Regions from separate parts of the Actinomadura sp. NEAU-AAG7 genome, predicted to be linked through region 2. Evidence: riboswitches for the same ligand, from Rfam matches in the RefSeq annotation. Region 2 holds a riboswitch; each other region holds the start of a gene.

Region 1 (8,255 bases), on a different contig from region 2:
CCGGGCCGGCGTCGCCGCCGGCGGGCATCCAGAGCGCCGTCAACCCGAACGACTTCGACGTGTACCGGCTGCTGCCGTTCTCGCGGCAGGAGTTCGCCACGGCGGCCGACCTGGCGCAGCGCTTCGTCGCCGCCTACGGCACCTACCGCTTCGACGAGGACCCGCAGGTCTACATCGGACGGCTGTCCGGGCTCGTCACCGAGGCGCTGCGCGGCGAGCTCGCGCGCGGCGCCGCGGCCCCCGGCATCCAGGACGAGCGGCGCCGCGAGCAGGTCGTCGCGCAGGGGGCGGCGACGCTCGACCGGGTCCGCGACATCGAGGACAACTCGATCATCTTCCTGGTGACCGGCAAGCAGCAGCTCACCCGGGCGGGCAAGAACGGCGGTGACAGCAAGCAGTGGGCCGTGACCATCGCCCGCGACGGCGGCTCGCTGAAGGTGTACGCCTTCCAGCCCGCCGACACCGGTCAGGCGGGTGACACCGGATGACGCCCAAGCGGCTCCTGGCGGCCGGGGGCCTCGGTGTCGCCGCGACGCTGTTCATGGCGATGCTGTTCGTGCCCGTGCTGTTCGGCGGCGGCCAGTTCGTGTTCGGCGGCGGCGCGGGCGGCTGCGTGGACGTGGCGCAGGCGGGCGCGCAACCGGCCGCCGCGACCGGCGCCCGCGCGATCCCCGCCGACTACCTGGACCTCTACAAGAAGGCCGGGGGGCGGTACGGCATCCCGTGGAACGTCCTCGCGGGCATCGGGAAGGTCGAGACCGGGCACGGCACCTCCAACCTGCCGGGCGTCAAGAGCGGCGAGAACTACGCGGGCGCGGGCGGGCCGATGCAGTTCCTCGACCCCACGTTCAAGGCGTTCGCGGTGGACGGGAACAAGGACGGGCGCAAGAACCGCTACGACCCGGCCGACGCCATCCCCACCGCCGCCGCCTACCTCAAGCACAACGGCGCCCCGCGCCGGATGCGCACCGCGATCTTCATGTACAACCACTCGTGGGACTACGTGAACCTCGTCCTGGACTGGGCGAAGAAGTACGTCGGCGGGGACTTCGACATCGTCCAGTCCAACGGCGTCGAGTGCCAGGACAACGACCTGCCCGCCAACGCCGGCGAGCTGGTCAAGCGGATCATCTCGTTCGCGCTGGCGCAGCGCGGCAAGCCGTACGTGTTCGGCGCGAACGGTCCGGACGCGTGGGACTGCTCCAGCCTGCTCCAGGCCGCCTACCGGTCCGTCGGGCTGGCGATCCCGCGCACGACGTTCGAGCAGTGGCCGTTCGGCGTGAAGATCGACAAGGGCAAGGAGCAGCCCGGTGACCTGGTGTTCTTCAACTCCGGGCCCGGGACCTCGGCCAACAACCCCGGCCATGTCGGGATGGTGATCGGCGGCGGCAAGATGATCGTGGCGAGCTGCTCGGCGTGCGTCCCGGCCATCGGCGTGAAGCCCTACAAGCGCGCCAACTGGATCGGGACGACGCGTCCGCTCGCGCGCAAGGACCTCAAGCAGAAGGTCTCCCAGCTGGCGGCCCAGTAACCCGGGCCCAGCCCCGGACGGGGGCCGTCCCCGAGCCGCGGCGCCCCGGCCCGTTCCGCGACGGGCCAGGGCGCCTCCGGGGCGGTCAGCAGCCGAAGTCGATGTCGTAGAACGTGCGGTAGTGGTCGGCGGTCCAGTACATGCCGTCGTGGCCCTCGTCGCCGGAGGTGATGATGCGGCGCGCGCCGCGGTCCGGGCTGCCCGGGGTCTTGACGGTGTACTCGTGGTAGAAGCCCTTCGGCTCCTTCGGCAGCAGGCCCTCGCGGTTCTGGAAGACCGTGCCGTCCTGCGGATAGGGGTAGGGGCCGCCCCGGTCGATGAGGGCGATGGTGTCGTCGGCCTGGTCGGGGAGCCGCGTCTCGCAGATCGGCGCGATCGCCTCGACGCGGACGGACACGGCGGCCGCCGGGCCCGGGACGGCGGCGGCCTGTGCGGCGGGCCCGGCCAGCCCCGCGGCGAGCAGGGGGACCAGGAGCAGTGCGCGGCGGAACGTGGAGTAGCGGGGGGTGTTCATGCGGTGAGTGTCACCCGGCGGAGGCCCGCCCGTCACGGCGAAGCGGGGCAATTCAGGGGATGTTGCCGATGGCGTCACCGCCGGTTCGGCATCGATCCGAGGAGGGGGCGGCCCTGGACGACGCCCGGCGGGACGCGGACGGTCAGCGGAAGCGGCGCCGGCCGATCACCGCGTGCACGTCGCGGAGGGCGTCGGCCGCAGCCCGCACGGTCTCCGGCGGCAGCCCCGCCATGATCTCCTCGTGCACGCGGGCGGACATCTCCATCCCCCGCTCGGTGACGCGCAGGCCGTCCTCGGTGAGCCGGACGAACCGGCTCCGCGCGTCCGCGGTGTCGGCCTCGCGCTCGACGTGGCCGGCCTTCTGGAGCCGCTGCAGGACGTTGCTCGTCCCGCCGGAGGTGAGCAGCGCCGGGCCGGTGAGGTCGCTCGGGCGAAGCCGGTGGGGCGGGCCCGCCCGGTGCAGCACGGTCAGCACCTCGAACTCGGCGTAGGTCAGCCCGTACTCGGCGAGGCCGTCGCGCAGCGCCTGCTGGACGAGCGCGCCGATCCGCTGGGCGCGCTTGCCGACCTCCAGCATCGCGATGAGCGGCTCGGAGATCCCGCTCCGCCGCCACTCCCGCGCGATCGCGTCGACCTCGTCCCCGGGGGCGTCGGGGGAGGCACTCGGGGAAACGTCGTCGCGCACACGCCGAGAATACTCGCTCACCAAGTTGCTTTCTAAAAAGCTTTTCCTTAAGCTTTCTGGCATGACATCGACCTACCTCCTGCGCGACGGCCTCGTCATCGACACCGACCCCGCGCCCACCGTGCTCGGGCGCGCCGACGTCCTCGTCCAGGACGGGCGGATCGCCGCCGTCGGCCCCGACCTGGCCTCCTCCGCCGCCGCGCCCCTCCCGGCGGACGCCGAGGTGATCGACGCGTCGGGCCGGATCGTGCTGCCCGGCTTCGTGGACACGCACCGGCACGTCTGGCAGGCGGGGATCCGTGCCGCCCTGCCCGACGGCACGCTGCCCGCCTACGTGGAGCGCGTCCTCGGCGTGCTGGCCCCGCGGCACACCGCGGACGACGTGTACGCCGGGACGCTCGCGGGCGCCCTGGAGTGCCTCGACTCGGGCGTCACGACGGTGGTCGACTGGTCGCACATCCAGCTCCGCCCGGAGTACGCCGAGGCGAGCGTGTCGGCGCTGCGCGCGTCCGGCGCGCGCGCCGTGTTCGGCTTCTGCTACTTCGGCGGCGGCGACCTCGACGCCCTCGCCGCCGAGACGGCCCGCGTCCGCGACGCCTACTTCGACGTCCCGGACGGCCTCCTCACGATGGCGATGGCCGCGCTCGGCCCCGAGCTCACGAGCCCGGAGCGCGCGCTGCGCGAGTGGGCGGTGGCCCGCGACCTCGGCCTCCCGGTCACCACCCACATGGGCGGCCACGGCGCCGAGAGCGCCGAGCGCGGCATGGCGTTCCTGGTCGACCACGGGCTGATGGACCAGGGGGCGATGTACGTCCACGCGAACCACTTCACCGGCGACGACCTCAGGCGGATCGCCGCCTCCGGCGGGACGGTCTCGGTCACGCCCGGCGTCGAGGCGGCCCTCGGCCTCGGTCCCGTCGCCACCGGGCGGTCGCTCGCGGCGGGCGTCCCGACCGGGCTCGGCGCCGACACCGTCGTCAGCGGCCCCGGTGACATGTTCGGCGTCATGGGCGCCGCCCACGTCCTGGAGCGCGGCCGCCCGGACGGCGCGGGGATGGGGTTCACCACGTCCGACGTGCTCCGGATGGCGACGATCGGCGGCGCGGAGGCCGCCGGGCTCGCGGGCGTCACCGGGTCGCTCGCCCCCGGCAAGCAGGCCGACCTGGTCGTCCTGCGCACCGACACGCCGGGGATGGCGGCGGCCCACGACCCGATCGCGGCGGTGGTCCGGTACGCGGGGACCCGCGAGGTCGACACCGTGCTGGTCGCCGGGAGGATCGTCAAGCGCGGCGGCGTCCTGCTGGGGCAGGACGTGCCGTCCCTGCTGGCCTCCCTGGAGTCGTCGGCCGGCCGCCTCACGGCCGCCTGACGATAATCCGGAGGGATTCGCCAGGGCCGCGTGGCATGCTGACGGCGTGGAGCCCGAGATACGCATCCGGATCGCCGACGAACTGCTGATGTTCCTGCCCGCGACGCGGCGCGAGTCCGCCCGCCGGGTCGCCTACGACGGGACCTCGACGCTGGGGCACCTCGTGGAGTCGCTGGGCGTGCCGCTGCCCGAGGTCGGGCCGATGACGGTCCGCGGGGAGCGGGTGGCGCCGTCCGCCCGTCCGCACGCGGGCGAGGAGGTGCTGGTGGAGGCCGTCCCGCGCCCGCAGCCCGTCCCGCTGGAGCCCGGGCAGGCCGCGCCGCGCTTCCTCCTGGACGTGCACCTCGGCACGCTCGCGCGGCGGATGCGGCTGCTCGGGCTCGACACCGCCTACCACAACGACATGGACGACCCCGCGCTCGTCGTCCAGGCCAACGAGGAGCGGCGCGTCCTGCTCACCCAGGACCGCGGTCTTCTGCGGCGCCGCGCGCTGTGGTTCGGCGCGTACGTGCGCGGCTCGCGCCCCGACGACCAGCTCCGCGACCTGCTGGAGCGGTTCGCGCCCGTCCTCGCGCCCTGGACGCGCTGCACCGCCTGCAACGGCCCGCTCGCCGAGGTCGACAAGCGCGACGTCGAGCGCGACCTGGAGGCGGGCACCCGCCGCAGCTACGACGTCTACGGGCGGTGCGTGGACTGCGGGCAGGTGTACTGGCGCGGCGCGCACGGCGGCCACCTGGAGGAGATCGTCCGGGACGCGGCGCGCGTCGTCGCGGACGCTCGTCCCGGCGGAAACGGCGCGACCGGAACCGGGCCCACCCCCGCGACCGTCTCAGAATGAAGTGAACGGAGAGCCGGAGGGGGCTGGTGGCGATCGACCTCGTCGTGGTGGGTGCAGCGATCATCTCGGACGGGCGGCTGCTGAGCGCCCAGCGCGCCGAGCCGGCGCACATGGCGGGCGGCTGGGAACTGCCGGGCGGCAAGGTCGACCCGGGGGAGAGCGACGAGGAGGCCCTCGTCCGCGAGTGCAGGGAGGAGCTCGACATCGGGATCCGCCTGGACCGCCGGGTCGGCGGCGACTGGCGGCTCAGCGGGCGCAGCCTGCTGCGGGTGTGGACGGCCGCGATCGTCGAGGGTGAGCCGCGCGCGCTGGAGCACCTGGCGCTGCGCTGGCTCACCCCGGACGAGCTCTACGACGTCGACTGGCTGCCCGGCGACCGTCCCGTCATCGACGAGCTGGAGAGGCTGCTGAAGCGGACGACGTGACCCGCGTCAGGTGATGCGGTTCGCCCCGGCGAAGTCGGAGCGGTCGGACAGGTTCGAGATCTTGACGACGTCGCCGGTCTGCGGGGCGTGCAGGTACTTGCCGCCGCCGAGGTAGATCCCCATGTGGTGGACGCTGGCGCCGAAGTACACGAGGTCGCCCGAGCGCAGCGAGCCGCGCGACACGCGCTGCCCCATCGCGAGGAGGTCGCCGGTGTAGTGCGGCAGGCCCGGCTTGCCGACCTGGGCGTAGGCCCAGACGACGAGGCCGGAGCAGTCGAACGTGGTCGGCCCCGCGGCGGCCCACACATAGGGCGAGCCCAGCTTGGTGAGGGCCTTGCGGGTCATCTTGGCCGGAAGGCCCGAGCCCTGGATCGTGGCCGACAGCCCGGTGCGCGGGTCCTTGACGTGGGTCGTGGTCAGCTTGTCGAGCCGCTTGGTGACCTCGGCGACCTTCTGGCGGGCGGCCTCGCGGGCGGCCTTGGCCCGCTCCGCCGCCTGCTGGACCTGCGCGGTCCTCGCCTCGGCGGTGCGCCTGGCCTGGTTCGCCCGGTCGATCTGCTTCTGCAGCGCGGCCACGGCGCCGGCCTGGCTCTGCGTGAGGTAGGCCCCGGCCGACAGCCCCTCGGACGAGCCGCTCACGCCGAACATCGCGCTCGGGCCGCCGTTCATGTAGTTCGCGGCGGCCATCTGGCCGAGCCGCTCGCGCGCGGGCGCGGTCTGCGCCTCCAGCGTGGCGGCGGCGCGGGCGGCGGCCTGCTCGGCCTTCCTCGCCCGGTCGAGGTCGACGCGGGCCTTGTTGTACTGCTCGGTGAGCTTCTCCGCCTCGGTGTTCAGCGCGTCCAGGCTCTGCCGCAGCCCCTTCTCCGAGGTCGGCAGCGGCGTCGGGGCGGGCGCGCCGTTCGGCGCGCCGAACGGCTGCGCGGCGTGCGCGGCGAGCGGCGCGGTGGTGCCGAGGCCGATCAGGAGGGTGGTGGCCGCGACGGCGACGGGCGTGCGGCGCCGCCGCCGGTGGGAATCGGCTGCCAAGCCGGTTTCTCCTCTCCCTGCGCGCCTACCGGGTTAGCTGACGGGTTCGGGCCAGGAGGCGCCCTACGACACGAGGTCGATTCACCCCGGGGGATCCTGGGTCCCCGGCTCCGCGCCGCGCGGCCCGTGCTCACAGGCCCCGCCGCGGCGGACTCGGCGCTCCGGCCGCAGGCCCCGGGGGGTGGGGCGCTCCGGACGGCCGGATCTCAGGGAGATTACAAAGGATCGGCAAAGTTGGCCAATCCGCGCCGTTCTCCTGCGGGCCTCCCGGGGGTTTCCCGTGGAGGGACGGCCCCTCACACCCCCCGGAAAGGCCCGGTGTGACGGGCGGAACCCCTTGCGGGGGTGGGGCCGCGCGCGAGGCCAAGTAGAATGGGGGGTGCCGCGCGTCTGCGGCGACTCCCGAACTCTCACGCAAGGCGAGCCCGCATGCCCATCTCCACGCGCGATGACCTCCGGAACGTCGCGATCGTCGCCCATGTCGACCACGGCAAGACGACGCTGGTCGACGCCATGCTCTGGCAGTCCGGTGCCTTCCGCGAGAACCAGGACGTCGACGACCGCGTCATGGACTCCGGCGACCTGGAACGTGAGAAGGGCATCACGATCCTCGCGAAGAACACCGCCGTCCGGCACAACGGCCTCACGATCAACATCATCGACACCCCCGGCCACGCCGACTTCGGCGGCGAGGTCGAGCGCGGGCTGTCGATGGTGGACGGCGTCGTACTGCTCGTGGACGCCAGCGAGGGCCCCCTCCCGCAGACCCGGTTCGTGCTGCGCAAGGCGCTGGCCGCGCGGCTGCCGGTGATCCTCGTCGTGAACAAGACCGACCGTCCCGACGCCCGCATCGACGAGGTCGTGGACGACACCTACGAGCTGTTCATGGACCTCGACGCCGACGAGGACCAGATCGACTTCCCGATCGTCTACGCCTCCGGGCGCGCCGGGCGGGCCTCGATGAACAAGCCCGCCGACGGCGCCATGCCCGACAGCGAGGACCTGGAACCGCTGTTCAAGGTCATCACCGAGGCGATCCCGGTGCCCTCCTACGACCCGGACGCGCCGCTCCAGGCGCACGTCACCAACCTGGACGCCTCCAGCTACCTCGGCCGGATCGCGCTGTGCCGGGTGCACGCCGGGACGATCAAGAAGGGCCAGACCGTCGCCTGGTGCCGCCACGACGGCAGCGTCGAGAAGGTGCGGATCACCGAGCTGCTGATGACCGAGGCGCTCACCCGCAAGCCCGCCGACGAGGCCGGGCCCGGCGACATCATCGCGATCGCCGGCATCCCCGACATCATGATCGGCGACACCATCGCCGACCCCGACGACCCGCGCCCGCTGCCGCTGATCACCGTGGACGAGCCCGCGATCTCGATGACGATCGGCACCAACACCGGGCCGATGGCGGGCCGCGAGAAGGGCACCAAGGTCACCGCCCGGATGGTCAAGGACCGGCTCGACCGGGAGCTGGTCGGCAACGTCTCGATCAAGGTGCTGCCGACCGAGCGCCCGGACGCCTGGGAGGTGCAGGGCCGCGGCGAGCTGGCGCTCGCGATCCTCGTGGAGAACATGCGCCGCGAGGGCTACGAGCTGACCGTCGGCAAGCCGCAGGTCGTCACCCGGATCGTCGACGGCAAGAAGCACGAGCCGGTCGAGCGGCTCACCGTCGACATCCCCGAGGAGCACCTGGGCGCGGTCACGCAGCTCATGGCCGTCCGCAAGGGGCGCATGGAGCACATGACCAACCACGGCACCGGCTGGATCCGGATGGAGTTCCTCGTCCCGGCGCGGGGCCTGATCGGGTTCCGCACCGAGTTCATGACCGAGACGCGCGGCACCGGCATGGCCCACCACGTGTTCG
Region 2 (10,660 bases):
GACCCGGACGCGGTCGCCCGGCCGGTGCGGCATGTCGTCCGAGGCCGCGAGGTTCTGCCGGAGCGCCACGACCCGCTCGCCCGAGTCCAGGTCGACGTGGACCCGGGTGAGCGCGCCCGCGTAGACGAGGTCGGCGACCGTGCCGAGCGCGTGCCGGTCCCCCTGGCCCGGCCCGCGCTCCGTGCCGACCCCGTCGAGCCCGTCGACCTGGAGCTTCTCCGGACGGACGCGGACGTCCCCGACGCGGTTGGAGGTGCCGACGAAGCCCGCCACGAACGCGGTCGCCGGACGCTCGTACAGCTGCGCCGGGGTGCCGACCTGCTCGATCCGGCCGCGGTCCATCACCGCGACCCGGTCGCTGAGCGTCAGCGCCTCCTCCTGGTCGTGGGTGACGAACACGAACGTGATCCCGGCGCGGCGCTGGATGGCCTTCAACTCGGCCTGCATCTCCTCGCGCAGCCGGAGGTCGAGCGCGCCGAGCGGCTCGTCCAGCAGCAGGACGCGGGGCTCGTTGACCAGCGCGCGGGCCAGCGCGACCCGCTGCCGCTGGCCGCCCGACAGCTCCGCCGGGCGCCGCGCCTCCATGCCCTCCAGCCGGACGCCGCGCAGCGCCTCCCGGGCCCGCGCGCGGCGCTCCGCGCGCGGCACCCGCCGCACCTTCAGCCCGTACTCGACGTTGCGGAGCACGTCCAGGTGCGGGAACAGCGCGTAGTCCTGGAAGACGGTGTTGACGTCGCGCTCGAACGGCGGGAGGGAGGTGACGTCACGGCCGGCCAGTTCGACCGTTCCAGCCGTGGGACGCTCGAACCCCGCGATCAGCCGGAGCACGGTCGTCTTGCCCGACCCGGACGGGCCGAGCATCGAGAAGAACTCGCCGTCCCCGATGTCGAGGTCGACGCCCGCGACCGCCTCGACCGCGCCGAAGCCCTTGCGGAGGTCGCGGATCCGCACCGCTGAAACCGACATGGGATGAAAACATATGGATTCATAAGTTTCAGTTCAAGTGATGATCCGGTATCACTGAGTCGACGCCGGCGGGAGGGGGCCCGATGGACAGCGCGCGTCCGGCCGTGTTCGCCCCGGTCGACAACACCGCGCGGGTGCACGCGGTGGTCCGCCGCCTCGGCGACGCGATTGCGCTCGGGCTGCTCGCCGACGGGGAGCAGCTGCCCAGCGAGACCGACCTCGCCGGGTATCTCGGCGTGTCGACGGTCACCCTACGCGAGGCGCTGATGGCCTTGCGTCAGCAGGGCCTCATCGAGACCCGGCGGGGACGCGGCGGCGGGAGCTTCGTCCGCACCCCGGCCCGCCCGTTCGACCTGGACGGGCGGCTGCGCCCGCTCGCCGCCGAGGAGCTGCGCGACCTCGGCGACCACTACGCGGCGATCGCGGGCGCCGCCGCGCGGCTGGCGGCGCTGCGCTCGCTGCCCGGCGACGTCGACCGGCTGCGGCGCTCGCTCGCCGAGATGGCCGAGGCCGACCCGGGCCCTCACCTGTGCCGCCTGGACGGGCGGTTCCACCTGGAGGTGGCCGCCGCGTCGCAGTCCGTCCGGCTCACCCGGGAGGAGATCCGGCTCCAGGCCGACATCGGGCCGCTGATCCTCGCCGCGCACGGGCGTCCCGAGGCCGGCGACCGGGTCCGCGCCGAGCACGCGGCGCTCGTCGAGGCGATCGCCCGGGGCGAGGAGGGGCGGGCCCGCGATGTCGCTGAAAGTCACGTCGCGAATGCGGTAGAACATCTGATTGAACGACGGCTCGCCCTCTGACCCCGAGGTGATCCATGCGCTCCGAGCTCCCGGTGGCCCGCCCGGCCGCCGGTGCGGCCGTCGGTGCCGCCGTCGGCGCCGCCGCCGCGCGCGTCCACGCGACCCTCGACGCGGTGTTCGCGACCGTGGCGGAGGTGCGCGACGCCTCGTCCCGGCGGCTCGCCGAGGTCGCCGCCGCCGGGCGCGCGCCCGTCCGCGCCGACCTCGCCCCGCTGCGCCCGCTGCTGCTCCCCCGCCTCGGCCCGCTGGTCTGCGGGCTGGGCTTCATCGCCGCCCCCGGCCTGCTCGCCGACGCCGCCTGGTACCTGGAGTGGTGGCAGACCGGGCCGGCGGGCGCGCCGTCCCAGCTCCTGCCCGACCTCGACCCCGAGAGCAGCGCCCTGTACGACTACACCGCCTGGGACTGGTTCACCGGCCCGCGCGGCGGCGCCGAGCGGACCGTCTGCGGCCCCTACGTCGACTACCTGTGCAGCGACGAGTACGTCCTCACGCTGTCGGCGCCGGTCCACGTCGAGGGGGTGTTCGCCGGGGTCGCCGCCGCCGACGTGTTCGCCCGCACCTTCGAGAACGAGATCGTCCCGGCGCTCCGCGAGATCCCCGCGCCCGCGTTCGTCGTCAACGCGCCGGGCCGCGTGATGGCCTCCAACACGGCGGCCTGGCCGCCCGGCGCCGTCTACCGGGGCGGGCGGGGCTTCGACGCCCGCCCCTGCGGAAGCACGGTGTCGCTGCTGGTGGGCGCCCGCTAGTCGGCGTCGGGCAGGCCGAGGGCGAACGCCTGCTCCAGGTCGTGCTGGGAGTAGGTGCGGAACGCGATGTGGGTCTCGGTGTCGAGGATGCCGGGCACCTTGTTGAGGCGCCCCGGGATCACGTCGTTCAGCTCGTCGTGCTCCCGGACGCGGACCATCGCCATGAGGTCGTGCTCACCGGTGACGGAGTAGACCTCGCTGACGCCGTCCAGCGCCGCGATCGTCTCGGCCACCTCGTGGATGCGCGCGACGTCGGCCTTGACGAACACGATGGCGGTGACCACCGGCACCCTCCCTGCACCTTCGCCCTGCACATGCGGATGCCCCAACCCTATCGGGCGGCCGCTCAGCCTCTGCTCAGGGCCACCGGGCGGCGCGCGGGGCCCGCGCGGCGGGCCAGCAGCGCGAAGACCACCCCGGCGGCGAAGCCGTAGATGTGCGCGGTGTAGGCGACGTCGCTCTCCTCGTCGCCGAGCGACAGCCACTGGAGCACGAACCAGTAGCCGAGCACCACCCACACCGGCAGCCGGACGACGATCACCGGCGGGACGTAGCTGACGATGCGGCCGCGCGGGTTGAGGATCGCGTAGGCGCCCATCACGCCCGCGATCGCGCCGGACGCGCCGATCAGCGGCACCGTCGACCCGGCCGAGGTGTAGGCGAAGCCGTAGACGGCGACGAGGCCGAACAGCAGGTAGGCGAGCAGGTAGCGCAGCCGTCCGAGCCGGTCCTCGACGCCCGCGCCGACGACGAACAGCGCCACCAGGTTGCCCACCAGGTGCAGGGCGCCCGAGTGCAGGAACATCGAGGTGAACGCGGACGTCCAGGGATGCTTGGCGAAGCGGGCGGGGCCGCACTCCTCGACGGCGTCCGCCGGGAGCGGCTGCTGGACGCCGGTGGTCAGCTCCTTCGGGACGGCGCCGTACTCGTGGCTGAACCGCACCGCCTCGCACTCGCGGGCGCGGTCCTCGCCGTACCAGGTGGCGAAGTTGGACATCGGGGTCAGCAGGAACACCACGACGTTGGCCGCGACCAGCAGATAGGTCACCCAGGGGACGCGCCGCGCGGGCTGGCTGTCGTAGAGAGGCACGGCCATGCGGTGTTCGACGTCCTCTCCGTCACCCGGCGCCCACCACCGGGACCTCGCCCGTCACTGTAGCCGCCGTCACCTCAGCGGGCGGCTCCGCCCGGACGACTCCGGGTCGTGGGCGGCGTAGGCGTTGTCGATCCAGCCGCGCAGACCCTCGGCGCCGTGGGCGGGGCACGTCCACTCGCCGTCCACCTCGACGAGGCGGACGCCGGGCAGGTCGAGCCAGCGCAGCACGCACTCCATCTCCTCGGCGGTCGCGCCGCCGCCCTGCGCGGTGCCGAGCGGTACGCCTCCGGGAGCGCCGCCGACGGGCGGGAAGACCGTCTCGGCGGTGGCGGTGAGGGCGTGCACGTAGGGCCAGGGGTCGGCGCGCGGCGGGACCGTTCCGGCCGCCGCGAGCCGCCCGTAGCGCACGACCGCCAGCTCCCAGCCGTTGTCGAAGGCCGGGCGCGCCGCCACGAGCTGCCGCAGCCGCGCGAACGCGGTGAGCCGCTGCCCGCGCGCGGCGGCGCGCACGAACGCGGCCAGCCGGTCGCGCTGGGCGGCGGCCTCCTCGTAGCGCAACTCGCGCGAGAGCCGGTCGATGCGGGCCCGCGCGGAGGCCACCACCGGGCGCGCGTCCCCCTCCATGATCTCCTGGGCGGCGGTGACGTGGGCGGTGTAGTCCTCCAAGGCCTCGCTGCCGTCGCAGGGCGCGCCGCAGTGGCCCATCTCGGCGAGCGCGCAGGCGTGCAGCCGCCCGGCCTCCACCAGCCGCAGCGTGATCCGCTGCGTGCACTGCCGCAGCGGGACGGCCTCGTGCAGCGCGGCGCGCGCCTCCTCGGCCTGCCGCCGCGAGGAGATCGGGCCGAGGTAGCGGGCGCCGTCGTCGCGGATCTCGCGGACGATCGACAGCCGCGGGAACGGCTCGGCGGTGAGCTTCAGCCACAGCGCCCGCTCGGGGAACTTCGAGCGGCGGTTGTAGCGGGGCTTGTGCTCGGCGATCAGCCGCAGCTCGCGGACCTCCGCCTCCAGGCCGGTCGCGCACACGATCGTCCGGATCCGCTCGGCGAGCCCCACCATCTCCCGGACGCGGCGCCGCGTCTCCGACCCGGTGAAGTAGCTGCGCACCCGCGACCGCAGGTCGCCGCTCTTGCCGACGTACAGCGCCTCGCCCGCGGCGTCCTCGAACAGGTACACGCCCGGCGCGGACGGGACGTCGTCGGCGAGGTGGCGCTTGCGGCGCTGCTCGGGGGTGGGCGCCTTGGCGAAGCCGCGCATCTCCTCCAGCGAGGTGACGCCGAACGAGCCGAGCCGCTCGATGAGCCCGTGCAGCACCTCGACGGTGGCGCGGGCGTCGGCGAGGGCGCGGTGCGTCGGCTCGGTCGCCGTGCGGAAGAACCGGGCGAGCGTGCCGAGCTTGCAGTTGGGCACCTCGTCCTTGGACAGGACGCGGCGCGCCAGGTCGACGGTGTCGACGACGGTGAACCTCGGCCAGGCGTAGCCGTGCTCGGCGCACGCCGCCTTGAGGAAGCCGATGTCGAAGGGCGCGTTGTGGGCGACGAGCACGCTGCCGCGCGCGAACTCCAGGAAGGCGGGGAGCACCGAGTCCATCCGGGGGGCGGCGGTCACCATCGCGGTGGTGATGCCGGTCAGCGCGGTGATGAACGGCGGGACGGGCCCGCCCGGGTCGACCAGCGTGCCGAGCTCGCCGAGCTCCTCCCCGCCGCGCACCTTCACCGCGCCGATCTCGGTGATGGCCGAGTCGGCCGCCGAGCCGCCGGTCGTCTCCAGGTCGACCACCACGAAGGTGACGCCGGACAGGGGCGTACCGAGGTCGTCCAGGGTGCCCTGGACGTGCGCAGCCGTCATGCCCGGGACCGTAGAGGACGCCACCGACAGAAGTCCGGGCCGCTAGGGTTGGTCCCGCGCCGGCACGTCCCGCCGGGTGGGGGCCACGGGGGACGGCTCGGGGGTTCGGCGCGTCCGGCCGATCTCCTGCACGGAGCAGGCCGTCCCTGCATTCCCGCTGGTTAGGGTGTGTGGCGCTCGGGAACACTCGGCCCACCGGCGGCAAGCCCGGAAGGAGCGGGACCATCGACAGCCCCGAAGCGAGCCCAGGCGCCCCCGAGCAGCTGGGCGGGCCTCTGCCGGAGGCCGTCCGGCAGGGCGTGGTGGAGGCGGCCGCCGAGCTGATCGGCGCGCTGCCGATCGACGAGGTGCCGATGCCGCTGCGCCGGTTCGCGCGGTTCGAGCGGCGCAAGCGCGCCAAGCTCGCCGGCCAGCACATCGCCGCGCTGCTGGAGAAGGACGACGGGTTCCGGCGGCGGGTCGCCGGGCCGCCGCGCGAGGCGCAGCCGGAGCTGGTGGAGGCGGTGGAGGGCGGCGACGTCCCGCCTGCGGCCGACCCCGTCCGCGTCGCGGTGCTGGCCTACCTGCTGCGCCCCCCCGGGTGGACGGGGCTGGTCGAGGCGGCGCGCGCGGAGCTGGAGCGCTCGGTGTCGGCGTCGGAGGAGGAGGCGGCCGAGCGCCGCTTCGCCGCGCTGCGCGAGGAGCTGGCCGCCGCCCGCGCGGCGCGCGCCGGGGAGGTCGAGAAGCTGCGCGCCGACCTGCGCGGCGCCAAGGCCGAGATCGCCGAGCTGCGCCGCAAGCTGCACGAGGCGCGGACGCGGGCGCGCGACGCGCAGGCGAGCGCCGAGCTGCTCGCGGCGGGCGCCGAGCGCGAGCTGGCCGCCGCGCGCGAGTCGACCGCCGCCGCCGACAAGGAGCTGCGCAAGCTGCGCGCCCGCGCCGCGCAGGCCGAGGCGGCGGCCGAGGCCGCCAAGCGGGCCGCGCGCGAGGGCCGCAACGTCGACGACGTCCGGCTGCGGATGCTGCTCGACACGCTGGTGGACGCGGCGCGCGGCGTGCGCACCGAGCTGGCGCTGCCCTCCACGATCGGGCGCCCGGCCGACGTCGTCGGCGCGCAGGAGCCCCACCGGGCGCTGCCGGGCCGCGTGCTGTCCGACAGCGACCCGCAGCTCCTCGACCAGCTGCTGACGCTGCCGCAGGTCCACCTCGTCGTGGACGGCTACAACGTCACCAAGACCGGCTACGGCGAGCTGCCCCTGTCGGACCAGCGCAACCGCCTCGTGTCGGGCCTCGGCGGCCTCGCCGCGCAGACCCGCGCCGAGGTGACGTGCGTGTTCGACGGCGCGGACCTGGACGCGCCGGTGCCCGTCGGGGCGCCGCGCGGGGTGCGGGTGCTGTTCAGCAACCCCGGGCAGACCGCCGACGAGCTGATCGGCGACCTGGTGCGGGCCGAGCCGCCCGGCCGGGCCGTCGTGGTGGTGTCGGCCGACCGCGAGGTCGCGGACGCGGCGCGCCGCGCCGGTGCGCGCCCCGCGCCGTCCACCCTGCTGCTGCGCCGCCTCGGCCGCTCCTGACCCGCCGGCGGCCGTCTTCTGCCCCCGCTGAACCGCTTGTGACCTGCGCGAACCCCGTTCCGACTGTCGGTGATCTTGGTATCACGGAAAGTGGACGTACGCGGGATAAGTCAATCAAGATGTGATGTTTCGGTTGTGACGGTTGTTGTGCCTCGCTAATGTCGTCCGCTGACGTCGTGGAGCGAGAGGGGCGAATTCGACCGTGGCCAGTGATCTCATCGGGGCCTCAGCGCAATCGCGTGACCGGCGGAGACATCGCGCGCCTGGTGGCGCGGCCCGTCGCGTGGTGGCAGTGGCCTGCCTCGCGGCGACGGCGTCCTTCGCCTTCCCCCCGGTGGTGGCGCACGCGGCGCCCAAGCCGAAGGCGGCGGACGTGCGCAAGAAGCTCACCAAGCTCAATGAGCAGGTTGACCAGAACGTCGAGAAGTACAACAAGGTCAACGAGCAGCTCAAGATCGCCAAGAAGAAGCTCGACGCCGCCAAGAAGTCGAGCAAGGGCGAGGAGACGGCGTTCGAGCGGCAGCGTTCCGCGATCGCGCAGATGGCGGCCGCCGCGTACAAGAACGGCAACACCACCGACGTGTCGGGTTTCGTCGGCAGCGACGACCCGCAGGCGATCCTCGACCAGGCGGCGGTCTTCACGCACCTGTCGCAGGAGCGCAGCTCGCAGCTCACCCAGTTCCTCGCGGCCACCCAGCGGCTGCGCCGGGAGCGGGCGACGGCCCAGAGCGCCTACGACGACGTCGCGGGCAAGGCCAAGGAGCTGAAGGACAAGAAGAAGGAGCTCGACAAGCAGGTCGAGCAGCAGAAGAAGCTGCTGGCCAAGCTGGGCGAGAAGTCGCCGAGCAAGTCCGGTGGCGGCGGCGGCACGGGCGGGACCTACAACGGCCCGGCCAGCGGCTCGGCGCGCACCGCGCTGAACTACGCCTACGCCCAGCTCGGCAAGCCGTACGTCTACGGCGCGGCGGGCCCGAACTCCTTCGACTGCTCCGGGCTGACCATGCGCGCCTGGGGCGCGGCGGGCGTCAGCATCACCCGCACGACGAACTCGCAGTTCGCGGCGACCAAGCGGGTCGACAAGAGCGACCTCCAGCCGGGCGACCTGGTGTTCTTCAGCAGCCTCGGGCACGTCGGCATGTACGTGGGCGGCGGCAAGATGATCCACGCCCCGCACACCGGCGACGTCGTCCGGATCGCCGACATCTCGTCGGGGTACTACGTCTCCAACTACTACGGCGCGGGACGTCCCTGAGCGACGATCCCCCCGCCATATCGGCAACGGACCAGGCTTTGACCTGGTCCGTTGTTGATTTTGGGGGGGTTTGCCTTCTGATGGGCCTTTGGTACCTTTGCACCACTCGGGCACCCGCCAGGCGCCCGAGCCCCGCGGCGCCCACCAGGCGTCACGGCCCCCGCGCGGCCCCGTCCAGGCGCCGCGTCCGGCGGCGCGCTCCACGTGCCGTCCCCCGATTTCAGGCCGGACCCGGCCGATCGTGCGCACGCCGACGCGTGCATGGCGCTGAGCGCGCGCCACGACGGTGCCCCAGGGTCCGGTGAGGCAACGCCGAGTCCGCGCCCGCGCGGAGCCGGGGAACCAATCGACCGGCGTCCGGGAGTCCGCTTCCGGACGGGCACACCGGTCCCCGGGGTGAATCGGCGCGTCCCTCCCGTCAGGTGAGAGCCGCCGTAGGGCCACTTCCACGCCCGAACCCGTCAGCTAACCCGGTAGGCGTCTTGGAAGAAGGAGTGATGCACACCCCCCGAACAAGCCACGGCCCGCCTGCGAGCGGGCCCCTCGGGCGTGGCCGCCGATTCAGCGCGCGGCCGCGCCCGGCCCTTTCCCGGGCGGCTTCCACGACGCTCATGACGTCCTGCATAGGATCACGCGCATGACCGACGGCCCCGGCCAGGAGGAACACGACGCGGCACCGGACGCCGCGCGGAGCGTTCCACAGGACGCCTCCCTCTCCCGCCGCGGGATCCTCGGCCTGGGCGCGGGGGGCGCCGCCCTGCTGCTCGCCGGCACCGCCGGCCTCGTCCACGCGCGCTCCGGCGACGGCCGCGCCGCGTCCGCGAAGGCCACCAGGGCGGCGGGCTCCTTCCACCCCGACGCGGCCGGGGACATCCTCGCCAACCGCGCGCGCGCCGTCTCCCGGGGCGACCGCGCCGCCTTCCTGGCCACCGTCGGCTCCGCGCCCGCCGCGTTCCAGCAGGCGCAGGCGGGCCTCTACGACAACCTCCGCCGCCTCCCCCTGGACGGATGGCGCGAGCGCGTCGTCGACACCCAGCACACCGACGCCGCGTCCGGGGTCACGGTCGTCCGCGCGGAGGTGCGCTACAGGCTGAAGGGCTTCGACCGGCACGAGGTCGCCCGCGCCCGCTACCTGTCCCTCGCCCCCCGCTCCGGCGGCTGGACGATCGTCGGCGACGGCACGTCCCACGGCCTCGCCGACGACGCCGAGATCTGGGACGGCGGGCCGCTGACCGCCGTGCACGGGCGGTCGTGCCTGGTCGTCGGGGACGCGTCCGGGCTGGACGGCTTCGCGCGCAGCCTGGACGCGGCCGTGCCCGTCGTCACCCGGGTGGTCGGCCGGGGCTGGGCGCAGCGGGCCGTCGCGCTCGTCCCCGCCGACGCGCGGCTGGCGGCCGCGCTCGCCGGGCAGGGCCAGGACCTCGGCGCGATCGCGGCGCTCGCCACCGTCGCCCCGCCGGCCGGGGAGGGCCCCGGCGAGGACCGCGTCATCATCTCCCCCGGCACCTTCGGACGCCTCAACGCCCTCGGCCGCGACGTCGTCCTCGCCCACGAGCTCACCCACGTCGCGACCGGCGGCGCCCGCGACCGCACCACCCCGCTGTGGCTGATCGAGGGCTTCGCCGACTACGTCGGGTACTCCGGGACCGAGATCACGGTGCGGTCGGCGGCCGGGGAGCTGGCCCGCGAGGTGGCCGCCGGGCGCCTCCCGGCCGCGCTGCCGGACGCGGCCGCCTTCACCGGCGCCTCGCCGCGGCTCTCACAGTCCTACCAGGAGGCCTGGCTCGCCTGCCGGATGATCGCGGACCGGTACGGTGAGGCGACGCTCGTGCGGCTGTACCGGGCCGCGGGGCGCGTCTCCGAGGCGGCCGCGCTGCGGGACGCGCTCGGCCTCACCCGGGACCGCCTCACCGCCCTGTGGCGCGACTACCTGAAGAAGGAGCTCCGTTGAGCCGACGTCCCCGGATCGCGGCCGCGGTCGCCGCCGCCGCGCTGTTCGCCGCGGTCGGCGCCGTCCTGGCGCTCACCACGCCGTGGAACCCGCTCCCCGGGCGCGTGCCGGGCGGCCGCGTGGAGGCCGACCCGTCCGCCGACTTCTCCGCCGCCGAGATCGCCCGCTCCCGCGCGTTCGACTCGGCCCTCAACCCGCCCGCCTACGCCGGCCTCCTCGTCGGCCTCGTGCTCGTGCTCGCGCTCGGCCTCACCCCGGCCGGATCGCGGCTGATCGGGTGGACGACGGCGCGCGTCCGCCGGTGGCCGCTGCGCGTCATGGCCGCCGCCGTCGCGCTGACGACGCTGCTGCGGGTGGCGGGGCTGCCGTTCGACCTGTGGGGCGAGTCCGTCCTGCGCCGCTACGGGCTGTCCACGCAGTCCTGGCCGCAGTGGCTGCTCGACCAGCTCAA
Region 3 (10,660 bases), on a different contig from region 2:
AGGGCTGGGCGGTCACGTTCAAGGTCGAGTCGCACAACCACCCGTCCTACGTGGAGCCCTACCAGGGCGCCGCGACCGGCGTCGGCGGCATCGTCCGCGACATCATGTCGATGGGCGCGCGTCCGATCGCCGTCATGGACTCGCTGCGCTTCGGCCCGGCCGACGCCCTCGACACCCAGCGGGTGCTGCCCGGCGTGGTGGCCGGGGTCGGCGGCTACGGCAACTCCCTCGGCCTGCCCAACATCGGCGGCGAGACCGTGTTCGACGCCTGCTACGCGCAGAACCCGCTGGTGAACGCGCTGTGCGTGGGCGTGCTGAAGCACGACGAGATCCAGCGCGCGATCGCCCCGGGCCCCGGCAACAAGGTGATCCTGTTCGGCGCGACGACGGGCCCCGACGGCATCGGCGGCGCGTCCGTGCTGGCCTCGGCGACCTTCGACGAGGAGTCGCACCAGAAGCGGCCGAGCGTCCAGGTCGGCGACCCGTTCATGGAGAAGCTGCTCATCGAGTGCTGCCTGGAGCTGTTCGCCGAGGACCTCGTGGTCGGCATCCAGGACCTCGGCGCGGCCGGGGTGTCGTGCGCGACGACCGAGCTGGCCGCCGCGGGCACCGGCGGCATGCACGTCGACCTCGACACGGTCCCGCTGCGGGACGCGACGCTCCGCCCTGAGGAGATCCTCATGAGCGAGTCGCAGGAGCGCATGATGGCGGTGGTCACGCCCGACAAGGTCGACCGCTTCATGGAGATCTGCGGCCGCTGGGAGATCCCGGCGACGGTCATCGGCACCGTCACCGACACCGGTCGGCTGGTCATGACCTGGCGGGGCGAGACGATCGTCGACATCCCGCCGGGCACCGCCGCCGACGAGGGCCCGGTGTACGAGCGCCCGTACGCGCCGCCGCACGACCTCGGCGCGCTCCAGTCCGACACGCCGGGGCGGCTGACCCGTCCGACCTCGGGGGACGAGCTGCGCCGCACCGTCCTGTGGCTGGCCGGTTCGCCGAACCTCGCGAGCAAGACGTGGGTGACGTCCCAGTACGACCGCTACGTGCTCGGCAACACGGTGCTGGCGATGCCCGACAACGCGGGCGTCGTCCGCGTCGACGACGAGTCCGGCCTGGGCATCGCGCTGTCGCTGGACGGCAACGGCCGCTACACGCGCCTCGACCCGTACGCCGGCGCCCAGCTCGCGCTGTCGGAGGCCTACCGCAACGTGGCCGCCACGGGCGCCCGCCCGCTCGCCGTCACCAACTGCCTCAACTTCGGCTCCCCCGAGGACCCGGGCGTCATGTGGCAGTTCGCGCGCGCGGTCGAGGGCCTGGCGGACGCCTGCCAGTACCTCGGCGTCCCGGTGACGGGCGGCAACGTCAGCTTCTACAACCAGACCGGCACGACCCCGATCAACCCGACCCCGGTCATCGGCGTCCTCGGCGTCCACGACGACGTGCGCCGCCGCGTGAACATGTCGCTCACCTCCGACGGCGCCACGATCGCGCTGCTCGGCGAGACGCGCGAGGAGTTCGGCGGCTCGGAATGGGCGCACGTGGTCTACGGCCACCTGGGCGGCCTGCCGCCGCTGGTCGACCTGAAGGCGGAGTCGGCGCTGGCCGGGGTGATGATCCAGGCCGCCCGCGACGGGCTGGTCACCGCCGTCCACGACCTGTCGGACGGCGGCCTGTCGCAGACCCTCGTCGAGTCGTGCCTGCGCGGCGGCCTCGGCGCGCGGATCACCCTGCCGGGCGACCCGTTCGTCTCACTGTTCAGCGAGTCGGTCGCCCGCGCGATGGTGGCCGTGAGCCCCGGCGCCGAGGCGCGCCTGGCGGCGCTGTGCGAGGCCGCGGGCGTCCCGGTCACCCAGATCGGCGTCGCGGGCGGCGACGCGCTCAGCGTGACGGGCAGGGGGGCCGAGGGCGAGCAGCAGGAGCTGTTCTCGATCCCGCTGGCCGAACTGCGCGAGGCGCACGAGCGCATGCTGCCGAGCTACGCCAACTGACCCCGGCGAATCCGCTCCGAAAGGGCGCCCCGATCGGGGCGCCCTTTCGCGTTCCGTCCCCATGTGGACAAACCCCTAAGCCGGATGCCGGACGGATCCACGATGTAGCCATGAGTGGCCGACGGGGCAACGGGTGGCGATGGACGCTGGTGGTCTGCTGGCTGATGACCGGACTTCTGGCGACCTTCCTGGCCTGGTATTCGGAACGGAACTGGGACGGCGTCGAGCGGGCCAGTTGGGTCGCGGCGCTCTGGGGCACCATGACGCTCGCCGCCACCGGACTCGGCTGGGCGCAGGGCCACCGGTCGAGGAAGGGCCCGGCCGAACTGAAGCCGCTGCCGCCCGCGATCGAGGGGTCGTCGCGTTCGGAGGACGGCGGCGCCGAGGCGCAGGTGAGGTTCGTCAATCTCCGCGACGACCACGTGTGGATCTATTGGATCGACTTCGACGGCGAACGCCAGCCGTACCAGCATCTGCGTCCGGGGGCGACGTTCGGGGTGAACACATGGGACACGCACCCGTGGGTCGTGTGCACTGACGACTACACGGCCATCGCCGTGTTCGAACCCGTACCCGGCGCCGCCCGCGCCCTCATACGAACGGCCGTGGAGCCCCGCCGCCGCGTTTCCTTCCGGCGGAACCGTGCCGTCCCTCCGCACCGCTCCGGCATTCCCTGACCGCGTCCGGCGACGGGAAGGAGGGCGGGGTCACGGGATTCTGCCGACTCCGGGACGTATCCGGGAGCGGTTCCGTACCCACCCTCCCTGAGCCGCGGACCCTGACGGGTGCTCAGACCGGTCTCCAATGCGCGCCACCCTACCGAGCCCCCCTGACAGGAGTCCGGCTAGAAGACCGAGATGTGGACGTGGTCGTAGTGGTTCGCGGTCACGCCGCCCCGGTTCTCCATGGAGCGCCAGCCGGGGCTGCGCAGGTCGTAGATGCGCTGCCGCCAGATGATGTACTTGATGCCGAGGGCGCTCGCGTGCGCGATCGCGTAGGCGGCGGTGCGGTCGCCGAGGGACTGGGCGCTGCCGCTGGCCATCTGCCCGCCGGTGGTCACCATGAAGTCGCAGGCGTGCCCGGTGCCGTGGTCCTGCGGGTCGCCGGTGCTGCGGACGCAGCCGATCGTCGGGAACGGGCCCTCTTCCATGTCGATGGTGTTCTTGACCTTCAGCATGCGGGGCGTCACACCGCCCATGCCGACGCTCGGCGACTCGGGCTTGTACTTCTTGACCAGGCTCCTGATGCGGCTCTTCTGCGCGAGGAGTTCCTTGATCTCCTTCTGCAACTCCGTGATCTTCTGCTGCGCCTCCTGGCGGGCCTTGTCCTGCTTGGAGACGAGCGTCTGGATCTGGGCGACCTTGGCGGCCTTGTTCTGCGCCAGATGGCTGACCAGGCTGACGTTGCTCAGCGAGTCGGACGGGTTGCCGCTGGTGATGATCGAGACGGCGGGGTCCTGCCCGCCCGTCATGTACTGGGACGCGGCCATCTGGGCGACGAGGTCGCGGGCCTCGTTGAGGTCGGACTGGAGGACCTTCGACTCGTCCAGCGCCTTCTTCGCCGCGTACCGGGCGTCCTTCAGCTTGGCGAGGTCGCCGCCGTAGGCCTTGTCGAGCCGCTCGATCTGGGCGTTGAGCCTGCCGAACTTGCCGCTGTCGCCCGGGTCGGCCGCGAGCGCGGCGGCGGAGGGCTCGGCCGCCGAGGACGGGACCGCGCCGCTCGCCAGGGGTCCGGCGGTGGCGACGGCCACCAGCGCCACCGCGGCGCGCCGGAGGGTGGAGGTGGGGGTCTCCACGGCTGCTCCTCTCCTCGTTGGCCTACCGGGTTAGCTGACGGGTTCGGGCTGGAGTGCGCCCTATCGCGGGCCTCCCGGCCTGCGAATTCACCCCGGCCGGGTCGTCCCGGCTGGTGGGTCCCCGGTTCCCGGGCGCGCGCCCTGGGATTCGGCCCGCCGACCGGCGTGCCCGGGATCTCCGGGCGTCGCGCCGACCGATCATGGCATCGGACTGGGTGGGGCCGTCCGTCGCCCCGCCAAGATTAAACACCCAGCGGGCCGCCGCGACGGCTCGAAGCCCGAGAAGCCCGGCTCCCTGCCGGGAGCCGGGCCGACTTATGTGATGAGGTTCATAGTTTGCCCTTGTAAAGCAGCCTGTTCGCCTGCCCCCGCAGGTGCCCCAGGGAGTTCTTGGTGGAGTTGTCGTTCAGCCATTTCTGGACGGTCGGGAACGTGGCCTTGCGGTGCGTCGTCAGGTAGAGCGCCGCGACGCCGCTCACGTACGGCGCGGCCATCGACGTCCCGCTGAGGGACTTGTGGCCGCCGTTCTTCCAGGTGGAGGTGATCCCGTAGCCGGGGGCGCTGATGTCCACGCACCTGCCCCAGTTGGACCAGGACGCCCGGTTGTCGTAGACGGTCGTCGCGCCGACCGTCATGACCCATCCCGCACTGGCGGGCGACGTCCGGCACGCGTCGACGTTCTCGTTGCCCGCTGCGACCGACACGAACACGCCCGACTTCGACAGGTTCGTCACCGCCGTGTTGAGCGCCGCCGACTTCGGCCCGCCGATCGAGATGTTGGCGACCGCCGGCTTCGCGGCGTGCGTGCGCAGCCACTGGGCGGCGGCGACGAGGCTCGACAACGAGCCCTCGCCCTTGCAGTCGAGCACGCGCAGCGCCCGCAGCTTCACGTTCTTGGCGACGCCGTAGGACTTGGACCCGATGATGCCCGCGACATGCGTCCCGTGCCCGTTGCAGTCGTTGCCGTCGGCGAACCCGGCCGCCTTCCACGCGACCGCGGCGCGCCCGCCGAACTCCTTGTGCGTCGTGACGAGCCCGGAGTCGATGATGTAGGCCGTCACGCCGCTGCCGGTCGCGCTGTAGGTGTAGGACTTGGAGAGCTTCCGCCCGCGCTGGTCGATGCGGTCGAGCCCCCACGGCAGCGGCGCGCGCTGGGTCCTGGACGCGATCTTCACGACCTGGTCCTGCTCGATCGCGGCGACCCGCCTGTCCCGGCGCAGCTCGCCGAGCTGCCGGTCGCTCAGCCGCGCCGCGAAACCGTTCAGCACGCCGTCGAACCTCTGCACCCCGGTCGCGTCGACCTTCTCGGCGGCGTCGCCGGTGGACGCGCCCGCCTTCAGGGTGACGATGTACCGGCCGGGCAGCGGAGTGCCCTCGGCCGCCCTGACCTGCACCAACGACGGTGAGGGGTCATCGGCGAGCACCGGCGGTGCGGCCGCGCCGCCCACACCCGCCACGACCGCGCCGACCAGCAAGAGCCTTCGGTGGACAGCCCGCAAGACGTCTCCTTCTGCCCGGGGAACGGCGTTCTCGGAGGCCAGACCGCCACGTCCGGGGGGCTAGCCGAGGGGAACCTTAGCGGATCTATCACGACATGACTGGTAAATCGGTCATCCTCGATCCGCCGCCGGACGCCGCCCTTTACAGCCGGACACCGTCCCCTCCACGCGAACGGGCGCTGGAGCCGGGTGGGGCGGCCCTGCCGAGGGCGCGGGGACCTCCACCAGCGGCGACCTGCCGGGCGAGTGCGACGGACTCACCGGCTCGGGGCCTCAGCCGCGGCTCAGCTTGCCCGCGTAGCCGAGTTGGGTGCCGGGCTTGCTCCAGGTGTACTGGAGCGTCCCGTCCGGTTCGCGGAGGACGCGCACGATGCCGTTCGTGCACGGTTTGGGGATGACCAGGTCCATGTTGAGGGTCTGCTCCGTCCCCTTGCTCAGCGTGAGCGTTCCGGTGCACCTCTCCCGCGGATAGACGGCCCGCGCGGTCCTGCCGCCCGTCTCGAACGTGACCTCGATGGGGAACGAGGCGTTGCGGTTGGTGTTGACGACCGTCCCCTTCCACGTCCCGGCGAACGAGGGCGGGATCGCGGTCACCGGACGGTCGGAGGTCGTCTTGTCCACCGTGGGCCCGGCGTCGTCGCCCTTGAGCTGCGGCCACAGCACCAGCGCGATGATCGCGATGCCGACCCCCACGCCGATGGTCAGGGAGAGCGCGACACCCAGCACATGGTTGCTCGGACGGCGCAGCTTCCCGAGTGCGAGCCCCGGGTTGAACCGCCGCTGCTCGCCGCTCTCCCGCGAGGGCTTCAGCCCCGGGATGAGGTGCGGGCCCGTTTGGGTGCGGTCGTGCGAGCCGTCCGGCTCGACCGACGTGAACGCGGCCGTCTGGTCGTTCGGTGAACCGATCTCAAGCACCGTCGTCGACTCGCCCCCGCCCACCGGGGAGAACGCGGCGGTCGCTTCGAAGGCCGCCGGGTCGAGCTCCGTCGGCGAGGGCTCGTCCTTCTTGGGAGCGTCTCCGGACGGCGGAGGCGGAGCCCCCATGGGTGACCGCGGCGGTACGAGCGGACCGCCCGCGGGCCCGGCACCGTAGTTCGCCGTCCACGGCCCCGCCGCACCACCCCCAGGCACGGCGCCGAAGTTGCCGGGCCCGGGCGCATTCGCAGGGCCGCCCGGCCCGGGCACGGGGCCGAGGTTCGTTGGGCCGGACTCCGGCGCGCCGCCGGAACCGCCGAACGGCGGCGCGGGAGGGGCGATGCCCGTCCCGCCAGGGGCGGTCACCGCCGAGCCGGTGTCGGGGGCTCCTGATCCGGAACCCTCGGAGTCGGACACCACGGGCTCGGGCGCGGTCGGATCGGGCACGCGGTCTCCGGAGCCCACCTGACCGGCCGCTTCGCCGGTCCCGGCGATGATCTGGGAGGACGACGCGAGCGCGCGGCCCTCCGCGACCGTGGCGGAAGGCATGCGTCCCGCCAGCGGCGCGCCGTCGTCCAGCAGGCGTTCCAGCAGGATCTTGGCGGTCGGACGTTGGGCGGGGTCCTTGGCCAGGGCGTCCGCCATCACCTCGCGGAGCGACTCGGGGACGACCGACAGATCGGGGTCGTCGTAGACGATCCGCTGCATGACCTCGGACGGCGAATCGTCCCCGAACGGAGCCTTCCCGGTGGCCGCGAACAGGATCGTCGCCGCCCAGGCGAACACGTCGGCGGGCGCGCCGATGCCATGGCCGCTGAGCTGCTCGGGCGCCTTGTAGGCGGGGTCCTCGGCGACCCGTCCGGCGGGAGTGGCGTTGACGGCCTCCAGGGCGCCGGCGATGCCGAAGTCGCACATCCTCGGCCCGGCCCGTCCGAGCAGGATGTTGCCCGGCTTCAGGTCGTGGTGCAGGGCACCGGCGCGGTGGACGGCGGCGAGGGCCACCGCGGCACCGACCGCCAGGCGCTCGACGACGGCACCGCCGCGTACGCCCTCCTCCTCCACGAGCTGCTGGAGGGACGGGCCGTCCACCCACTCGCTCACCACGTAGGCGCGGTCGCCCTCCACGTCGGCGTCCAGGATCGCGGCCGTGGAGAAACCGGAGACCTTCCGCGCCGCCGTGAACGAACCCGCGAACCGCGAGCGCGCCACGGGCTCCCCGCTCAGCCGGGCGTGCAGCAGCTTCACCGCCACGACACCGCCGGCCGCGTCCCTGCCGAGGAAGACGGCGCCCTGCTCACCGACGCCGAGCCGTCCCGTGATCTCGTACGCGCCGAGTCTTCGCGGGTCACCCGGCTGCAGGGGCAGCGCCTCGGGCATCTGACGAACCTCCGTGTCCTGCGGGGACCCGTGTCCCCGGCCGTCCGTTCCCCTTCGCCCCCATGTCTCGCACCGGGGTCCATTGTTACCGCCCCGGTGGCGTTGTGCCGCCGGACGGCCCTAGCCCACGACCCGGTAGCGTCGGTCGCGATGCCCCGAACACCTCTGTCCCCGGCCGTCCTCACCGAGCAGCGCGCCGCGCTCGGCCTGCCGCCCTACACCGGCCCGGACGAGCCCGCCGAACTGCGCCGCGCGGCCCTCGACACCGTGCTGGCCTCGCTCGATGCCGGTCCCGCGGCCGCCGTGCCGTCCCGTCCGGTCGTCCAGGGCGCGGTGCGGTTCCTGCTCGACCGCCTGGCGGAACTCGCGCCCGGCCGGTCGGTGGAGGTCCGCGTCCCCCCGCACGCCGCCGTTCAGTGCATCGACGGCCCGCACCATACCCGGGGAACACCGGCAAATGTGGTCGAGATGGACGCCACCACCTGGATCGCCCTCGCCACCGGACGCCTGACCTGGCCCGACGCCGTAGCCAACGGCACCGTCCGCGCCAGCGGCTCAAGAGCAGACCTCTCCGCCCACCTTCCCCTCCCCACCGACTAACCCCCGCCACATCCTGGACGTGACGCCGCCAGCAGGAAGGAGAGGCCAGGGCGCCCCCGCCAAAACGAGCGCCGCCCCCGCGACGCCAGCCGCCCACCCCGAGGAATCGCCTCTATCCCGGGTCCACCGTGCCAGGAAGAACATCGGGCGAGGTGCCCGAGGCAAGACCGTCCGGACCAGAGCGGCTCCAAGCCCCAACCCCGGACGCGACCACCGGAGCCGACGCTCCCCCTCAAAGCCGCTGCCCAGGCCCACCGCTCGCAACCCCCGTGCTCACCACTCGGCAGCCCAGCCCAGCCCAGCGACCCCGACACCAACCTTCGCCTGTCCCGCGAACATCTCCTCGCCACAGTCGAGGACATGCAGGGCGTGCCGCCTCTACCTGTGGTCCAGGTTCGTGCGAGAACCTCGCACGAACACGTCAGCAGAGCAGGACGGAGTTCCAGACAAAGGCTCAGCGGTGGGGCCAACCGGCGCGAGCGCGCCGCCGCAGGATGCTGCCTTGCTGAGCGAGCCGGACAGCGCCACAGAGCCGAAGTCAGGCACGCCGGCCAGCAGATGCAGTGACGCAACGCGCGGTCATGGCCGTCGCATCCGCGCCGCTACGCCTACCCCGCCCTGGGCGCGCCGCAGGGACACGGAGCTGTGGGGTTGCGGATCTGTGGGGACGCAGCCAGCCGCCGCCAAGCACCGCCAAGCGCAGTCAGACGCCGCCTGCTCGTGCCCCAAATCGCTGTGAGCCAGAGTGCCGAGGCTTCGCGGCCAGTAGACGGGCGCGTCTCGGCGCTGGGGGCTTGCCCCCGGAACCTGGGTGAGTCAGGGAGTCCTGGGCGGGTGGCCGGCGAGCGGGCGTGGCCCGGCCTCGTCAGCTTGTGCGGGAGCCGAGGGTTCGCGGCCAGTAGACGGGAGCGTCTCGGCACTGGGGGTCTGCCCCCGGCACCTGGGTGAGTCAGGGAGTCTTGGGCGGGCGGCCGACGAGCGGGCGTGGCCCGGCCTCGTCCGCCTGGGCGGAATCGGAGTGCGCAAGGGGGCTCTAGATGGGGGGGTTGCAGGTCAGTGTGATCTGGCGCTGTCCGCCTGTGTACGGAGTTGCTGTGGGCAAGAAGGTCGGCTGGGCGGGGGACCCGAGCTTCCTGGCAGGGGCGTGAGGCCCAGAGCGCGGTTTCGGCGGCGGGCGTTCGCGCCTTGCGGTCTGGGGAGTCGGGCCGGACCAGGGTCCCAAGGGATGCGTGGCCAGCGAGTTGGCGTGGCTCGCCATCGTCGGCGGATCGGCGGGGATAGGGGCCGTAGCCGGGTGGGGCGGCAGGGCAGGGTGGCTTGGTGCCGTCAGTCTGTGCGCGGAGTTGCTGTGGGCGGGGAGGTCGGTCGGGCGGCGAGGCCGAGCGGCTTGGCCGGGGCGTAGGGCGTGAGGCCGGTGGTGGGTGTTTGTGTTTTGTGGCCTGCCTGGGGGCTGGGGACGGTGTTCGGGAGGTGGTGTGAGAGTTGCTCCCCTCTGGGGGCCGCGGTTTTGCGGGCGTGGGAAACCGGTGGGTGCGGGGGGTAAAGGCCGGTTAAGGAGATGCGCCGATCGGAGCAGGTGAAGGGGGCATCTAGACTGGTTCGCGTGCCTCTCCGTGATGGACGTCTGAGCCACGACCTCGACCCCTCCGACCGCTCCCCGCAGGACGCCTGCGGTGTGTTCGGCGTCTGGGTCCCCGCTGACCAGGCGTCGCGAGCAGAAGTGAGCAAGCTCACCTACTTTGGCCTGTACGCGCTTCAGCACCGCGGGCAGGAGTCGGCCGGGATCGCGGTCAGCGACGGGTCCCGCATCGTCGTTTTCAAGGACATGGGCCTCGTCGCCCAGGTCTTCGACGAGTCGGTGCTGAACACGCTCCGTGGTCACATCGCCGTCGGACACTGCCGGTACTCCACGACCGGCTCGCCCACGTGGGAGAACGCGCAGCCCACCTTCAGGTCGACCGACTCGGGCGGGTTGGCGCTGGTCCACAACGGCAACCTGATCAACACGCCCGAACTCGCCGCGCGGCTGGAGCCCGGGGTGTTGACCGCGACCAGCGACACCGAGGTGCTGGCCGCGTTGCTCGCCACCGAGGGCAAGCGCGCGGAGACCTCCGGGGCGGTGGACGCGCGTGGTGACAATGGCCACACTTCCGCCCCGTCCGAAGATCTTCGTTCCCTCGGGCAGGGTGCCGCCTCGGTGAACGGTGGGGCCAGGCTCCTCCATGACGGTCACGATGAGCCGGTGGCGCGGGTCGACGAGGGGCCGTTGGCTGCGGCACGGAAGATCCTTCCTGCTACGCGGGGTGCCTACTCACTTGTCTTCATGGACGAGGGGACCCTGTACGCCGCGCGCGACCCCGAGGGGATCCGCCCGCTCGTCCTGGGCAACCTTGAGGACCGCGGCTGGGTGGTCGCGTCCGAGACCGCCGCGCTCGACATCGTCGGGGCCCGCTTCGTCCGCGAGATCGAGCCCGGCGAGA

Evidence for each region. Region 2 has a riboswitch for cyclic di-AMP ahead of KLI87_RS16175 (basic secretory family protein). Riboswitches for the same ligand answer to the same signal wherever they lie in the genome.
Region 1: it holds a riboswitch for cyclic di-AMP, as region 2 does, so the genes downstream of both, KLI87_RS38325 (C40 family peptidase) here and KLI87_RS16175 (basic secretory family protein) in region 2, are expected to answer to the same signal.
Region 3: it holds a riboswitch for cyclic di-AMP, as region 2 does, so the genes downstream of both, KLI87_RS00880 (hypothetical protein) here and KLI87_RS16175 (basic secretory family protein) in region 2, are expected to answer to the same signal.

What each region holds. Positions count from the first base shown of each region.
Region 1 covers NZ_JAHFZY010000012.1:176,016-184,270, forward strand. The annotation lists gene KLI87_RS38290 (hypothetical protein) at 1-488, shown strand, start outside; gene KLI87_RS38295 (bifunctional lytic transglycosylase/C40 family peptidase) at 485-1,531, shown strand; gene KLI87_RS38300 (ribonuclease domain-containing protein) at 1,617-2,045, opposite strand; gene KLI87_RS38305 (MarR family winged helix-turn-helix transcriptional regulator) at 2,188-2,730, opposite strand; gene KLI87_RS38310 (amidohydrolase family protein) at 2,792-4,099, shown strand; gene KLI87_RS38315 (Mut7-C RNAse domain-containing protein) at 4,146-4,937, shown strand; gene KLI87_RS38320 ((deoxy)nucleoside triphosphate pyrophosphohydrolase) at 4,970-5,362, shown strand; gene KLI87_RS38325 (C40 family peptidase) at 5,369-6,388, opposite strand; cyclic di-AMP (ydaO/yuaA leader) riboswitch at 6,395-6,523, opposite strand; gene typA (translational GTPase TypA) at 6,818-8,255, shown strand, end outside.
Region 2 covers NZ_JAHFZY010000003.1:342,651-353,310, reverse strand. The annotation lists gene KLI87_RS16215 (ABC transporter ATP-binding protein) at 1-966, opposite strand, end outside; gene KLI87_RS16210 (FadR/GntR family transcriptional regulator) at 1,050-1,766, shown strand; gene KLI87_RS16205 (cache domain-containing protein) at 1,781-2,512, shown strand; gene KLI87_RS16200 (Lrp/AsnC family transcriptional regulator) at 2,509-2,796, opposite strand; gene KLI87_RS16195 (rhomboid family intramembrane serine protease) at 2,859-3,608, opposite strand; gene KLI87_RS16190 (DEDD exonuclease domain-containing protein) at 3,678-5,453, opposite strand; gene KLI87_RS16185 (NYN domain-containing protein) at 5,624-7,006, shown strand; gene KLI87_RS41000 (C40 family peptidase) at 7,293-8,258, shown strand; cyclic di-AMP (ydaO/yuaA leader) riboswitch at 8,559-8,752, shown strand; gene KLI87_RS16175 (basic secretory family protein) at 8,896-10,209, shown strand; gene KLI87_RS16170 (M48 family metallopeptidase) at 10,206-10,660, shown strand, end outside.
Region 3 covers NZ_JAHFZY010000001.1:185,203-195,862, reverse strand. The annotation lists gene purL (phosphoribosylformylglycinamidine synthase subunit PurL) at 1-1,994, shown strand, start outside; gene KLI87_RS00885 (hypothetical protein) at 2,105-2,671, shown strand; gene KLI87_RS00880 (hypothetical protein) at 2,839-3,789, opposite strand; cyclic di-AMP (ydaO/yuaA leader) riboswitch at 3,793-3,953, opposite strand; gene KLI87_RS00875 (S8 family peptidase) at 4,119-5,288, opposite strand; gene KLI87_RS00870 (serine/threonine-protein kinase) at 5,562-7,580, opposite strand; gene KLI87_RS00865 (sterol carrier family protein) at 7,731-8,180, shown strand; gene purF (amidophosphoribosyltransferase) at 9,739-10,660, shown strand, end outside.